Regions from separate parts of the [Clostridium] colinum genome, predicted to be linked through region 2. Evidence: a T-box and tRNA genes for the amino acid it is inferred to sense, from the RefSeq annotation. Region 2 holds a T-box; the other holds one or more tRNA genes.
What was found. A T-box is a leader RNA that pairs with one kind of tRNA and senses whether it is charged. The one in region 2 lies ahead of leuS (leucine--tRNA ligase), so its partner is inferred to be a tRNA-Leu.

Region 1: it has a tRNA-Leu gene. The T-box ahead of leuS (leucine--tRNA ligase) is inferred to sense a tRNA for this amino acid. The anticodon was not compared.

The regions. Positions count from the first base shown of each region.
Region 1 is NZ_OW712331.1:1,713,447-1,721,201, reverse strand. Features, by position in the region: gene NBW53_RS08390 (recombinase family protein) at 1-691, shown strand, start outside; gene NBW53_RS08385 (M23 family metallopeptidase) at 711-1,028, shown strand; tRNA gene NBW53_RS08380 (tRNA-Leu) at 1,092-1,170, shown strand; gene NBW53_RS08375 (hypothetical protein) at 1,393-1,779, shown strand; gene NBW53_RS08370 (D-alanyl-D-alanine carboxypeptidase family protein) at 1,848-2,996, opposite strand; gene NBW53_RS08365 (undecaprenyl-diphosphate phosphatase) at 3,067-3,894, opposite strand; gene yihA (ribosome biogenesis GTP-binding protein YihA/YsxC) at 4,103-4,687, shown strand; gene NBW53_RS08355 (DUF6715 family protein) at 4,698-5,288, shown strand; gene NBW53_RS08350 (3'-5' exonuclease) at 5,331-5,975, opposite strand; gene lexA (transcriptional repressor LexA) at 5,979-6,590, opposite strand; gene spoIIAA (anti-sigma F factor antagonist) at 6,755-7,090, shown strand; gene spoIIAB (anti-sigma F factor) at 7,105-7,536, shown strand; gene sigF (RNA polymerase sporulation sigma factor SigF) at 7,554-7,755, shown strand, end outside.
Region 2 is NZ_OW712331.1:1,362,078-1,369,832, forward strand. Features, by position in the region: gene NBW53_RS06755 (DMT family transporter) at 1-724, shown strand, start outside; gene NBW53_RS06760 (hypothetical protein) at 802-984, shown strand; gene NBW53_RS06765 (spore coat protein) at 995-1,285, shown strand; gene NBW53_RS06770 (FAD-binding oxidoreductase) at 1,446-2,180, shown strand; gene NBW53_RS06775 (hypothetical protein) at 2,512-2,871, shown strand; gene NBW53_RS06780 (GGDEF domain-containing protein) at 2,868-3,623, shown strand; gene leuS (leucine--tRNA ligase) at 3,678-6,089, opposite strand; T-box leader at 6,160-6,385, opposite strand; gene NBW53_RS06790 (DUF6512 family protein) at 6,443-6,970, opposite strand; gene lspA (signal peptidase II) at 7,054-7,506, opposite strand; gene NBW53_RS06800 (class II fructose-bisphosphate aldolase) at 7,664-7,755, shown strand, end outside.

The DNA of each region.
Region 1 (7,755 bases), 350 kb from region 2:
GTTTATTAAAGTACAAAATATAAATAGTAGAGCAAATGAAATTTATAATAATAACAAGAAAATGCTAGATAAAAAAGAAAATATATTTAAAGGATATATAAAATGTGGTGAATGTAATAAAAATTTGATAAGAAGACAAAAAAGCAAAAAAACTAAATATGATATAAGTCTGTATGATTTTTTTGAATGTAAATATCATAGCATAAATAATTGCAAGTTTAAAACAATAAAATCAATTTATATTGAAGAAATAGTTTTTAATGAAATAAAAAATCAAGTAGAATTATTTATAAACTTAAAGGATATATCAAATTTAAATAAAAATAATTTATATTTAGAAGAAAGTATGTTAATTAAAAAAATTAAAGATATTGAAAATGAAATAATAAAATTAAAAAACTTTTCTAAAATAATATATGAAGATTACATAAATAATATTTTATTAGAAGATGATTATATTTTTAATAAAAATATGTATTTAGAAAAAGAAGAAAATTTGATAAAAACTAAAAATATATTAGAAAATAAGCTAAATTTGATAAAAAATGATTTTAATAAAAAAGGTAGTTATTTAAGTTTTAAAGATAAACAAGTATTAACAAGTGATATAATAAAAATTTTAATAAAAAAAATTGTTGTATTTGAAAATAAAACTGTACAAATATATTTTAATTATAAAAAATGTATTTAAAATATTTTAAAGTTTTAAATTGTCATTATGGTGGAATGAAAAAGGAGGATACAGAGTAGGGATAAAGGCCAAAAGTGGTAACTATTATTATTATGCTCATTTAGATAGTTATGAAGAAGGGATTGAAAAGGGGCAAAAAATATTAGCAGGTAATGTCATAGGGTATATGGGAAATACAGGGTATAGTAAAATTGAAGGAACAAAAGGTAATTTTGAGGTTCACCTACATTTAGGAATAGAAGCAGAAACTACACTTACTAAAGATGAATTTTGGATAAATCCATATCCATTTTTAAGTTTAATAGAAAATAATCAAAAAAATGAAAGCAAAAGTTAAAATATTTAAAAACTATTGACACAATATAAAATATATGTTATATTATATTGGCAGTCAATATTAGCGGATATGGCGGAATGGCAGACGCGCTAGACTTAGAATCTAGTTCCTAGGAGTGTGGGTTCAAGTCCCACTATCCGCATATAATAGAAGCTAGTACCTTTTAGGTACTAGCTTTTTAATATGTAAATATGCTATATACATAAAAAAGATTTTTATAATTTAGTAGAAAATAACTTATATTTGTAAAATATATAATTTTTTAATTTAAAATATAATAAAAAATGTTAATTTCTACTATTGAAATAGAAAAATAAAAGAGTATAATATTAAATAAGAAATAAAGTTTAAAGGAGGCTATAATATGTTACAACGATATATTTGTTTGATTATAATATGTTTTTTAAAGCACGTTAAAAGTAAAGTTGTAAAAAATTTAGTTTATTTATCTTTTATATTAAATATTATTGCAAAACTTAGTACTACATATGAAAATAGCATAATGATAACATCATATATTTTATATTTTATATCGATAATTATACTTTTAAAAGAAAAAATTCTTTCAGATAGTAACGAAGCATATAAACCTTTAAAATTTATTTTTATAGGATTTGGTATTTTTAACTTGATTTTTAGTGTTTTATGTTTAAACTCTAGTGATATTTATGACATTTATTTACCTTTGATAGGAGCTTTTATGTCTATCTCAGTATCTTGCTTTGATATAAAAGAAAAAGCTTTAAAATAGTAAAAATATATTACAAACCCACCAGTTTATTTGGTGGGTTTATTAAAATTAATGATTAATAATAATATTTAATTTAAAATATTAATCCAATTTTTAAATATTTCATTTATATATGAATAAAATGTTTTTTTATCAATATCTTTTTTTGGTAATATATTAGTTTGTGCTACAAGGCTATTATTAATATATATATAAGCAACACCTACTTTTTCATCTTTTTTTACAGGTGCATTTAAAGTTTTTATATAATCTAATTTAATAGATATATTATTTTTTTCATCTTTAGATAAAGGTAAAACAATATCATCTTCATAGTATAAAGGCATAGTATTTTCTTCACCTTTTATAATAGATATAGTGTCTGTACAGTCATCTTTAGATAGTATTTTTTCATAAGAAAAATTTTCAAATCCATAGTTTAATAGAGTTTTTGTATCTACCCATTTTTGTTTTTTTCCTTTTTCTCCCCAGCCACTAGCTAATACAACAGATATAAGAGTCATACCATTTTGTGTAGCAGAGCCAACAAAACAATGTCCAGCTTTATTTGTAAAGCCTGTTTTTACACCATTAGCTCCTTCAAATTCGGATAAAAGTCTGTTTTTATTTATTACATCATAAGAAGACATATTAGTTTTAAAACTAACTTGTTTTGTATTTATAATATCTACAAACTGTTTATTATTAAGAGCATATCTTGCTATTAAAGACATATCATATGCAGTGGAATGATGGTCTAAAGCATCTAACCCATTAGGTGTTCTAAATACTGTATCTTTTGCACCTATATCTTTTGCCTTTTTTGTCATATTATTACAAAATGTATCTACATCTTTATCTATATGTTCTGCTATTGCTACAGCAGCATCATTAGAAGATTGTAACATTAATGCATATAGCAAGTCTTTTAGTTTTATTTCTTCATTTTCTTTTAAGTTCATCTTTACTGGAGGAGCTTTTGTAGCATTTTTACTAACTTTAACAGTATCTTCTAAATTTCCATTTTCTATTGCAAGTATAGCAGTCATTATTTTTGTTGTACTAGCCATAGCCATTGGTTCTGTTTCATTTTTTGCAAAAAGAACTCTACCAGTTTCATAGTCCATTAATATAGCACTTTTTGCGTCAACTTTAACGATTTTTTCTTTATTATCTGCCAAAACTATATTGTTAGATAAAATAAAAAAAACTAAGAAAAATATTATAAATTTTTTCATTTTAGTAACTCCTTTATAAATTTATAAAATTATTTTTCCCAGTTTTTTATATTATATTAAATTTATTTAGTTATTTATTTAAGAAAAAGAAACCTAAAACTATTATACCAAGTATAATTCTATAATATCCAAATACTTTAAAATTGTTAGTTTTTATATAGTTTACTAAAAATTTTATAGCAAATATAGAAACAACAAAAGAAACAATTGTTCCAGATAATAAAACTTGTATTTCTAGAGGGCTCCATTCAAAGCCAAATTTTAAGACTTTTAAAAGGCTAGCACCAAGCATAACAGGAATAGCTAAAAAGAACGTAAATTCTGTAGCTACAACTCTAGATGTACCAATAAGCATAGCGCCTACTATGGTAGCTCCAGACCTAGATGTACCAGGTATTAGGGCTAAAACTTGAAAAAGTCCAATAAAAAAAGCAGTTTTGTAAGATAAAGCATTTAATGTATTTACTTTAAAAGATTTATCTTTATGAACATTTTCTATATATATAAATAGTATACCATAAACAATTAACATAGTAGCAACGGTTGGATAGTTATAAAATAAAGCGTCTATTTTGTCATCAAATAAAATACCTATTATTCCAGCAGGTATACAAGCAAATATAACCTTAAACCAAAGGATAAATGTTTGATGCTTTTGTCTTTTTGTTTTACTAGGTGAAAATGGGTTTAGCTTATGAAAATATATAAATATAACAGCTAATATAGCACCAAGTTGGATAACAACAAAAAACATTTCTTTAAATTTATCACTTAAATTAAGGGATAAAACTTGTTCTACTAAAATCATATGACCAGTACTACTAATAGGCAACCATTCAGTTATACCTTCAACAATACCTAAAAATATAGCTTTAAAAATTTCTATTAGATTTTGCATAATCTACCTCCTTTATAAAAAGATATTTTTATTAACGTAAAAACTTTCCTAAATTATACAATAAATTTATATATATTTCAAATAGTTTGTTATCATTTTTATAAAATTTAAATAGCTATTGACAAATAACGATTAAAGATAAATAATATATATATAAATTAAAATATAGGCTTAACATATCTAGAGATATGACAATAAGGAGAGTTTTATGAATGTAAATAATGTAGAATTGACGGCAGTTTGTGGAAGAAAAGACCAATACCCTAATACAGATTTACCAGAAATAGCCTTTGTAGGAAAATCTAACGTAGGAAAATCTTCTCTTATAAATTGTATGGTAAATAGAAAATCTTTAGCAAGAACAAGCCAAAACCCTGGAAAAACAAGAACTATAAATTTTTATAACATAGAAAATATAGTACATTTTGTAGATTTACCAGGATATGGTTATGCTAGAGCTTCTAAGTCTGAAATTGAAAAATGGGGCAAAATGATAGAAGAATATCTTTTAGAAAGAGAGCAATTAAAATCTATAATATTATTAATAGATATAAGACACGAACCTAGTAATAATGATAAAATAATGTATGATTGGCTAAAACATTATGGGTATAAAATAATAATAGTTACTACAAAAAGTGATAAATTAAAAAGAAGCCAAATAAATAAACATTTAGCAGTAATAAGAAAAAGTCTTGAGCTTGATAAAGAAGATATATTACTTCCTTTTTCTAGCCAAACTAAAGATGGAAGAGAAAATTTGTGGGATATTATAAAAGATATTATAAAATAGAGGTGATACTATGACAAAAAAAGGGAATAATGTAATAGGTATACTTTTTATAATTTTAGTTATTTTTATTTTAATAGGTTTTTTTGTTTTTTCTAGCATTAATAGTAATGATACAGCAGGATATTTTGATAAAGAAGATAAATCTGTTGCAAAACCAATATATGAAAAAGTTATGAGCATAAGTGAAGAAAATTATCCTAAAACACCAGAAGAAGTAGTTAGTTTATATACAGAAGGATATAAGCTTTTATATGGAGATAAAATAAAAGATATGTCAATAGTTTCTAATATATTAGAAAAACAAAGAATTTTGTTATCAGATGAAATAATATCTAAAAACTCTTTAGAAGAACAAACAAATAATGTTTTAGCTAGCATAGAAAATTTAAAAGAAAATAAAGTAAAAATAACAAGTATAGAAGTTAAGCCAACTATGTATGACCCAAGAAATAATAATATAGCATATGTAAAAGTTGATAAAAAAGATAATCTATTTCAAACTTATTATTATCTTTACTATTTAAAGATAGAAGGGGATAAATGGAAAATAACTGGTTGGTATAATACAGATGAAAATTACAATATTATAAATAATAAATAAAAAAATAGCCACTTTAAAACATAATTTAAGGTGGCTATTTTTTTATTTATTAAATTTATTATATAAAATTTTGTATAATTCATACGTAGCTAAAACATCTGACATAGCTCTATGAGCATTTGGATTTGATATGTTAAAATGATTACATAAAAAAGCTAGATTGTATTTTTTTAGCTCTGGAAATAAAGTTTTTGTAACAGAAACAGTATCTAATGCAGAGTTTTTAATATCAAACCCTAAATTATTTGTATTATGAATTAAAAATTTCATATCAAATTTTGCATTATGTATAACTAGTGGTAAATCTTCTAAAAAATCAAAAAAATCTTTAAAAATATCCTCAATAAAAGGCTTATTTTTAACCATATCATTTGTAATATTAATTTTACTGGATATAAAAGGTGGGATAGTAGTTTTGGGATTTATAAGTGTATCAAATTTATCTTTTATATTATTATCTATTATTTTTAAAGCACCTATTTCTACAATTTTATCATTAATATGTGATAAACCTGTTGTTTCAAAGTCTAGTACAATATAATTTTTAAAATTTGGGTTAGATATAGTTGTAAATATAATATTTTTTTCTGTGTTATTTTTTATAGTTTTTGATTTATTATATACAAAATAATCTGTATTTTTTAAATCAGATTTTTTTATTAAGCTATTTAAAAAATCTTTATTCATAGATTAAAAACTCCTAAAAAGACCTATTACTTTTCCTAAAATAGTAACATTTTTACATATTATAGGTTTGTATAAATCATTTTCTGGTTTTAAAATTACAGTATTATTTTCTATAAAAAATCTTTTACAAGTTGTTTCATCATCTATTAAAGCTATAACTATATCTCTATTATTAGCAGTAGACTGTTTGTTTACTAAAACTAAATCTCCATCATGTATACCAGCATTTATCATACTATCTCCAAAAACTCGTAGCATAAAAGCATCATTATTTTTTAAATAGGTAACAGGGATAGGAAAATAGCTTTCAATACTTTCTGTTGCAAAGGTAGGTAACCCAGCAGATACATCGCCTAATATAGGTATATTTACTAATTCTTCATAGTAGTTATTATAAAAATTTTTTTCTAAAATTTCAATATTTCTATTTTTTGATTGTTTTCTTTTTATATAGCCTTTTTTTTCTAAGCTTTCCAGATGAAGATGAACAGAAGAAGTAGAAGAAAGGCCAGTTGCTTTACAAATTTCTCTAATAGATGGAACGACACCATTTAGTTTAACTTGAGTTTTTATATAATCTAAAATAAGTTGTTGTTTTTCTGTTAATGGTTCCATTTTTCACCTCCATAAAATGTATAATATATAAATATTTTATCAGTATTTATCAAAAAGTAAAGTATTTTATAAAAAAAAGTAAAATTAATGAGTTTGATTTAAGTTGATAAGAGTATATGTATTAAGTTATTATATATATATACATAAACTAAGGAGGAATAAAAGTGAAAATAGAGTGTAGTAAAATTAATAGAACATTATTAGTTAAATTATATGGAGAAATAGACCATCATTATACAGAAGATATAAGAGATAAAATAGATAGAGAATTTAATAAACAAGGTTGTCAAAATATGATTTTAGATTTTGAAGATATAAATTTTATGGATAGCTCTGGTATAGGAATGATTATAGGAAGATATAAAATAGTACAAGAAAAAAATGGTAAAATATGTGCATTTGGTTTAAAAGATAATGCCAAAAGAATATTTGATATGTCTGGGCTTAACAAATTAATAAATTGTTTTGTAACAAAAGAAGAGGCTATAAATAGCATATAGGAGGAGAATAAAAAATGCAATATAGTAATAAAGTTAGTTTAATATTAGATGCTAATTCTAAAAATGAGGCTTTTGCAAGAATAAGCGTTTCTGCTTTTGCTACACAATTAGACCCAACTTTAGAACAGTTAGATGACATAAAAATGGCAGTATCTGAAGCCGTTACTAATGCTATAATACACGGCTATGAAGGGATAGAAAATGGCAAAATACATATAGAATGTAAAATATTAAATGACACATTATATATAGACATAGAGGATAAAGGAAAAGGAATTGAAAATATAGAAAAAGCTATGGAACCACTTTATACATCAAAGCCAAATATGGAGCGCTCTGGAATGGGTTTTACTGTTATGGAAACATTTATGGATAGTATAGAGGTAATATCTAAGCTAGGTGAAGGTACAAAAGTTTGTTTGGCAAAAAAAATAAATAAAAATTAGTGCAAGGAGGTTACCTAATGAATGGTGATATATTAGAGCTAATAAAACTTGCACAAAACGGAGACGATAAAGCGGTAGAAATAATAATAGAACAAAATTCTGGGCTTATATGGAGTGTTGTAAAAAGATTTTTAAACAGAGGATATGATGCAGAAGATTTATTTCAGATAGGGTCTATTGGGCTTTTAAAATGTATTAAAAAATTTGATACTAATTATG
Region 2 (7,755 bases):
TAAAAAAGAAAACTTAATACTTTTAATATTAAGAGCTACTTTTGGTACTTTAGGTATAATATTTAATTATTATGCAATAGAAAATTTAATACTATCTGATGCTAATATGCTTAATAAGCTTTCACCTTTTTTTGTTATCATATTTTCATTTTTAATATTAAAAGAAAAAATTAAGCTATGGCAAATTGTGTCTATATTTATAGCATTTTTAGGTAGTTTATTTATTATAAATCCAAATTTAATAATAGGCTTTTTAAATAACAATATAGAAAAAACTAGTTTAACCAGTTTCCCAGCTTTAATAGGCGTTTTAGGTGCAATGTGTGCTGGTATAGCTTACACTTTAGTAAGATTTTTAAGTATACGTGGTGAAAAGGGACTTTTTATAGTTTTCTTTTTTTCCTGCTTTTCTTGTTTATCTATATTACCTTTTATAGTATTTAATTTTTCACCTATGTCTATAACTCAATTAATCTATCTTTTATTAGCTGGTTTATTTGCAAGCTTTGGACAATTTGCTATAACATATGCTTATGCAAATGCTCCTGCAAAAGAAATATCTATTTTTGATTATTCTCAAATAATATTCTCTGGTATATTAGGATATATAGTTTTTAATCAAAAACCTAATGTATATAGCTTTATAGGTTACTTTATAATTTTTTCTGTTGCTATATTTATGTTCTTTATAAATAATAAGATTTTAGATGATAAAAACAAATAAATATCTTAAATAGGTATATATTTTATTTTTAAGGTTAAAATATTTATATAAAATTTTAATTTTAGAGGGGTGAATATATGTCTAACTTAAATCAAATGGAGATAAACTCAATTAGGGAATGTGTATCTAATAGTATTACAATGTCTTCAAAGCTATCTTGCTATGCTAATAAAGCTTGTGATAGTGAGCTTAAAGAAATGTTTAAATCCTCTAGCATAAAAGCTGAACAATCGGCTCAAAAATTAATACAACTGTTATAGGAGGCTTATTATGAATGAAAAAGATATGGTTTTAGATATTTTAACTGGTTTAAAAGCTAGTATCCTTAACTATGCAAAGATGATAACAGAATGTAGCGACTTAAATTTAAGACAAATTTTTCAACAAATGAGAAATGAAGCAGAAGAAGCTCAATATAATTTATATAAATTTGCTGAAAAAAAAGGTTATTATATACCCTCTCCTAAAGATACAGACTATGAAATACAAACACTAAAAACAAAATTAACTCAGGTACTAACGGCCAAAAATGGTGCTGGTCCTATGCCTGTTTTAAAATAATTTATCCTCCCCTATAATAACGTATAAAATAATCATTTTATACGTTATTATAGTACTTATTTTAAATATTATAATAAACTTTTTATAAATATATTGACATATTCATATTATAAGATTATAATTATTGTATGATAATTATTATCATTTAGGAGGTGCTTATATGACTAATTGGAATGGATTTAAAGAGTTAGTTTTAATAAAAAAAGAAGATGTATGTGATACAATAAAATCATTTTATTTTAAATCTAAAAATGGTGAAAAATTAAATAAATATATTGCAGGGCAATTTTTGCCTTTAAAAATAAAAACAGATAATGCTGAAATTAAAGATGTTATTAGATGTTACAGTCTTTCAGATTTACCTAATGATGAAATGTATAGACTAAGTATAAAAAAAATAGATAATGGTTTAATGAGTTCATATTTACACGATAAATTACAAGTTGGTGATATTATAGAAGCTATGCCGCCTGCTGGTGATTTTATATTGGACGAATCTTTACCTAAAGAAACACCTATTATCTTATTATCTGGTGGTATTGGTATAACTCCTTTACTATCTATGTTGCTAGCTAATGCAAAAAATAGAGAAATACATATGGTACAAGCAGTTCAAAACTCTGACTTACATCCTTTTAATGAAGATATTGCTAATATTTGTAAAGAAAATAATTTAAAAAATACTGTATTCTTCTCTAATCCACTAGATAAAGACACATTAGGAGAAAATTATGATGTTAAAGGATTTGTAACAAAAGAATGGATTAAACAAAACTTACCTTTAAATGGCTCATTTTACTTCTGTGGTCCACCAATCTTTATGGAATCTTTAGAAAAAAATCTTTTAGAACTTGGAGTAGATAAAAGTAAAATAAACTACGAAAGATTTAGTTAATTATATACAAAATAATTATAAATTTCTATATTTATTAATAAAACAACATTTCAAATAAAAAAATAAAATGTTGTTTTATTTTTTATTTAAAAATTTTTTGATTTAAAATATAATTTTATGTTTGACAAATTGAATAAAAAATGCTATTATTTTTTATAAATATTAAGATGGAGTATTTATAAAATCAATACTATTTAATATATAAATCTTCAATAGGTTTTATAAATCTTCTACAAAATGATATCGATAATAAATATTATTAAGTCTTCATATACATATTTTATAATAGTATAATAATTTAGAAAAGGTAAATAAAGGGGTTACAAAATAAATGAACATATTTTCTAGAAATTTAAAAAATAGGAATAATAATACTGAAAATTATTACAATGAAGTTCAAGAATATACAATTATTGCACAAAAAATGTTATCTATTTCACTTTTTATATTTTTTATTTTTTATATACCTATAATAAACTTTATAGAGTTTATTGATAATGGTTCTTTTAATCCAACAACTAAAATTTGTTTATTACAATGTTTCTTATCTTTAATGGGATATATTTTATTTAAATATTATTTCCCTAATAATAAAAAATTTTCTATAAGTTTTGCATATATAAATGTAATTCAAATTATAGTATTATTAGAAGTACAATTTTTTTATACAGTAATTTTGTTTCATATATGATGATTAGCTGTATAATAATGGCCACAGCATTAACTATAATTGAAAGTAATGTTAAATATTTTCTTTCAATATTTTTAGTATTTTTTACTGATACAGTTATAGGTATAATGCAAAGACATGGCTTTGACTCTATACGTAATATAAATTTATACATTATGGATAATGTATTTATAGTTATGTTTGCAGTAGGTATTAATATTTGCTTTTCAAAATTAAAATATAAAGATATTAAATTAAAAAATAAACTATTATATTTAAGTGAACGCGATAGCTTAACAAATTTATTAAATAGAACTGCTGCTGAAAATTTTGTTCAAAAATTCTCAACAAAAAACAATTTATGTACAATGTTTATTTTAGATATTGATAATTTTAAAGGTCTTAACGATAATCTAGGACATATAAAAGGCGATGAAGCATTAATTCACATTTCTTTAGAATTAAGAAAAATATTTCGCAGTACAGATTGTATATCTAGGCTAGGTGGAGATGAATTTATGATATTTATACCAGAACTATTAAGCAAAGAATGTGCATTAAAAAAAGCTAAAAAAATTATGGAAATTTTTCCAATAAAATATGAATATGAAGATGGTGAAATTGAAATAGGATGTAGCATTGGTATTGCTTTTTCTGAAAATAATAATATTAACTTATATAAAAAATTATATAAACAAGCAGACCAGGCGATGTATTTAGCTAAAAAAAGTGGTAAAAACCAAATGAAAGTATTTAGTATTGAAAATATTTAAAATATTAATTAAAAAGGAGTAAAATTTAAAATTTTTACTCCTTTTTAATTATAACTATTTTGCTACTATATTGACTATTCTACCTGGAACATATATTTCTTTAACAATGTTTAACCCTTCTAATTTGTCAGTTAAATTTTCTTTAGCTAAAGCCAAAACTTCATCTTTATTAGCATCTGCATCTATTTTAAGGCTACCTTTAACTTTACCATTTATCTGTAAAGCTATTTCTATTGTACTATCTTTCATTTTTTCTTCATCATAAGTACACCACTCATTTTTAAACACAGTTTCAGTGTGTCCTATCATTTGCCAAAGTTCTTCGCAAATATGAGGTGTAAATGGAGATAAAAGTATAATAATTGTTTCTAATGTATCTTTATCTACACCACCTATATTTTTAGCTTCGGCAATTATTTTATTTGTAAATTCCATAAATCCTGAAACAACCGTATTTAATGTTAAAGCCTCTAATCTTATTGTTATTTCATATACCATTTTATGACGAAGTTTAACCATTTCATCACTAGGTTCTACTATTTTATCTTTATACTCATCTATAAATTTCCAAACTTTATTTAAATATCTAAATGTACCATCTATTCCACTGTCATCCCACTCACAGTCTATTTCTGGTGGACCTACAAAAAGTTCATATAATCTTAAAGAATCACAACCATATTTTTCTACAAGTTCGTCAGGAGATACAACATTTCCTTTAGATTTACTCATTTTAGCTCCATCTTTAGTAATCATACCTTGATTGAATAAATGTAAAAATGGCTCTTCAAAATCTACTACTCCTATATCTTTTAAAAATTTAGTGTAAAATCTTGCATATAAAAGATGTAATACCGCGTGTTCTATACCACCTACATACATATCAACTGGTAACCATTTTTTTAAGGCTTCTTTGCTTGCAAGTTGAGTATCATTATTTACATCACAATATCTAAGAAAATACCAAGAAGACCCTGCCCATTGAGGCATTGTATTTGTTTCTCTTTTAGCCTTACCACCACATTTAGGACAAGTAGTATTTACCCATTCTTCTATATCTGCAAGAGGAGATTCTCCTGTGCTTGTTGGTTGATATGATGATACATTAGGTAGTTCTACTGGTAAATCTTCTTCTTTAACACCTACTACACCACATTTATCACAATGTACCAAAGGTATAGGCTCTCCCCAATAACGCTGTCTTGAAAATACCCAATCTCTAAGTTTATAATTTACAGTTTTTTTACCTATTCCCTGTTCTTCCAAAAATGAAGCAATAACTTCTTTTGCCTCAGAAGATTTTATACCATTAAATTTATCAGAATTAACCATAACACCTTCTTCTAAAAATGCTTGTTCTAGATTATCTTTTATATCTTCATCGGCTTTTTTTATAATTTGTACAATAGGCAAATCAAACTTTTTAGCAAATGCAAAATCTCTCTCATCATGAGCTGGAACACACATAATAGCCCCTGTTCCATAATCTGCTAATACATAGTCTGAAATCCATATAGGTAATTTTTTATTATTTAATGGATTTATACCATAAGCACCAGTAAATACACCTGTTTTTTCTTTTTCTGTCATTCTATCAACAGATGATTTTGTACTAGCTTCAAATATATATTGTTCTACTGCTTCTTTTTGTTCATCTGTAACAATATCTTTTATGATGTTATGCTCTGGTGCTAAAACCATAAAACAAGCACCATATAAAGTATCTGGTCTTGTTGTAAATACTTTAATTTTGTCTTCTTTACCTTCTACCGAAAAATCTATTTCAGCACCATAGCTTTTTCCTATCCAATCTGCTTGCATTTTTTTAACTTTTTCTGGCCAATCTAATTTATCTAGGTCATTTAAAAGTCTTTCTGCATAATTTGTAATTTTAAGCATCCATTGTCTAAGATTTTTCTTTGTAACCTGTGAACCACATCTATCACATTCACCATTTGTAGCCTCTTCATTAGCTAAAACGGCTTTACAGCTAGGACACCAATTTAAAGGCATTTCTTTTTCATATGCAAGCCCATTTTCAAACATTTTTAAAAATATCCATTGAGTCCATTTATAATATTTAGGGTCTGTTGTATTTATTTCTTTGTCCCAATCATAAATAGCACTTATTTCTTTTAATTGTCTTTTAACATTAGATATACTTTTAGATGTTGCTACAGATGGATGTGTTCCAGTTTTTATAGCATAATTTTCAGCTGGCAAACCAAACGCATCCCACCCCATAGGATGCAACACTTCGTACCCTTGTAAAACTTTATATCTACTTATAACATCACTTAACACATATCCTCTCCAATGACCTACGTGTAAACCATTACCAGATGGATATGGAAACATATCTAAACAATAATATTTTGGCTTATTAGTGTTTGTAGGATTTATTGGATTTTCTTCCCAAATTTTACGCCACTTTTTTTCTATACTATTAAAATCGTATCTATTCATATTTACCTCCAAAATTTAAATTTAGTTATAATAAAGCCCCTTTATCTCATTTAAAGCACAAGCCTTAAAATATAGAGACGAAAGGGGCTTTTCCGTGGTACCACTCTATTTCGTAAAAGGTAAAACCTAAAATTACGCACTTATAAGTCTGTAACGGGGACAAACCGAAAATACCTACTATTACTTCAGTATTTCTGCTCCAAGGTGAGTTGGGCAAAAAGTAATATTGACTTACACCAACCGTCAACTCTCTAAAAATACTTATTTTGCTTAATAGTCCTCTTCATTGCATTTACATAATATAATTTATACCATAAAATAAATACTATTTCAAGTATTATTTTATAAAAATATTACTCTATACCATAAGTATTTGTTGTAGTATCTAAAAATAAGTTTATTTTAGGTGGGTTTGTTGTAAAGTTTATCATTAAAATAAGTATAATAAATATTATTGATACACCTATATATTTGCTATTTTCATTATAAAAAATTTTATTTTTTAACATTTTATAAGAAAAATAATAAGATAAAAATGAAGCTAAAATAAATGTTCCTATATCTAGTAATAAATAATTTTTACCTATAATCCCTGTATAAGTGTAAAATGCTACTACAATAACACACATTCCTAATAATATAGACAAAGCCTTAACAATAATAAAATTTTCTAAATCTTTTCCATATGAAAAATATTCATATATAGAAAATATTATAATTGGCGTTATTAATAGTTTTAAATGTTCCCAAGTACTTTCATTAACTGGAGTAAAATAACCTATTATAATATTTTTATCAAAAAAGTTATATGTAAAATGTAAAATAGTTCCTAATACTGCTGTAAAAATAAACCCTATTATATGATATTTTTTTAAATTCATAAAATCACCTCAAATATATGAATATTTATATCATATGCATAAAAATTTTTATTATACTTAATATTAGTAAAACATTTAAAAACTTATTTTCTAATTATAATATCTTTTATTTCTTTTATAATTAGAAGTATTGATGATATGAATAAAAAAATATCTGCAAAATTAAAAATTGGTGCATTTTTATATTTTATATATATAAAATCTGTTATACTTTTGTTTTTTATCCTTTCTATAAAATTTCCTAAGGCTCCTCCTAAAGCAAATGAAAAAGCTATCTTTTTTAATTTAGAGTTTTCTTTAAAAGCACAATAAAATAATATACTTACAAGTAATGTACATATAAAAACTATTATATATATTAATTTTTTACTGTTTTTTAAAATTCCATAAGCAAGCCCTTCATTTTTTATATGACGAATATAAATTTTATTTTTATACAAACTTTTTTCTTCATTTATTTTATATTTTTTATTAATATACCTTTTGCTTATTAAATCTATTAATATTAAAAATATTATTAAAAAAATATATATCATTAAAGTATCTCTCCTTTTTATTTTATTATATCATAAATTTTATACATTAAATAGCTATTAAATTATTTTGGATAAAATTTAATTTAACTGTTGTATTAATATTAAAAATATATTATAATTATATTACAAAAATGTTTTTTTGAAGGGAGATAATAAAATGGCTTTAGTAACTACTAAGGAAATGTTTGAAAAAGCTTTCGAAGGTAAATATGCTATCGGTGCTTTTAACATCAATAATATGGAAATCAT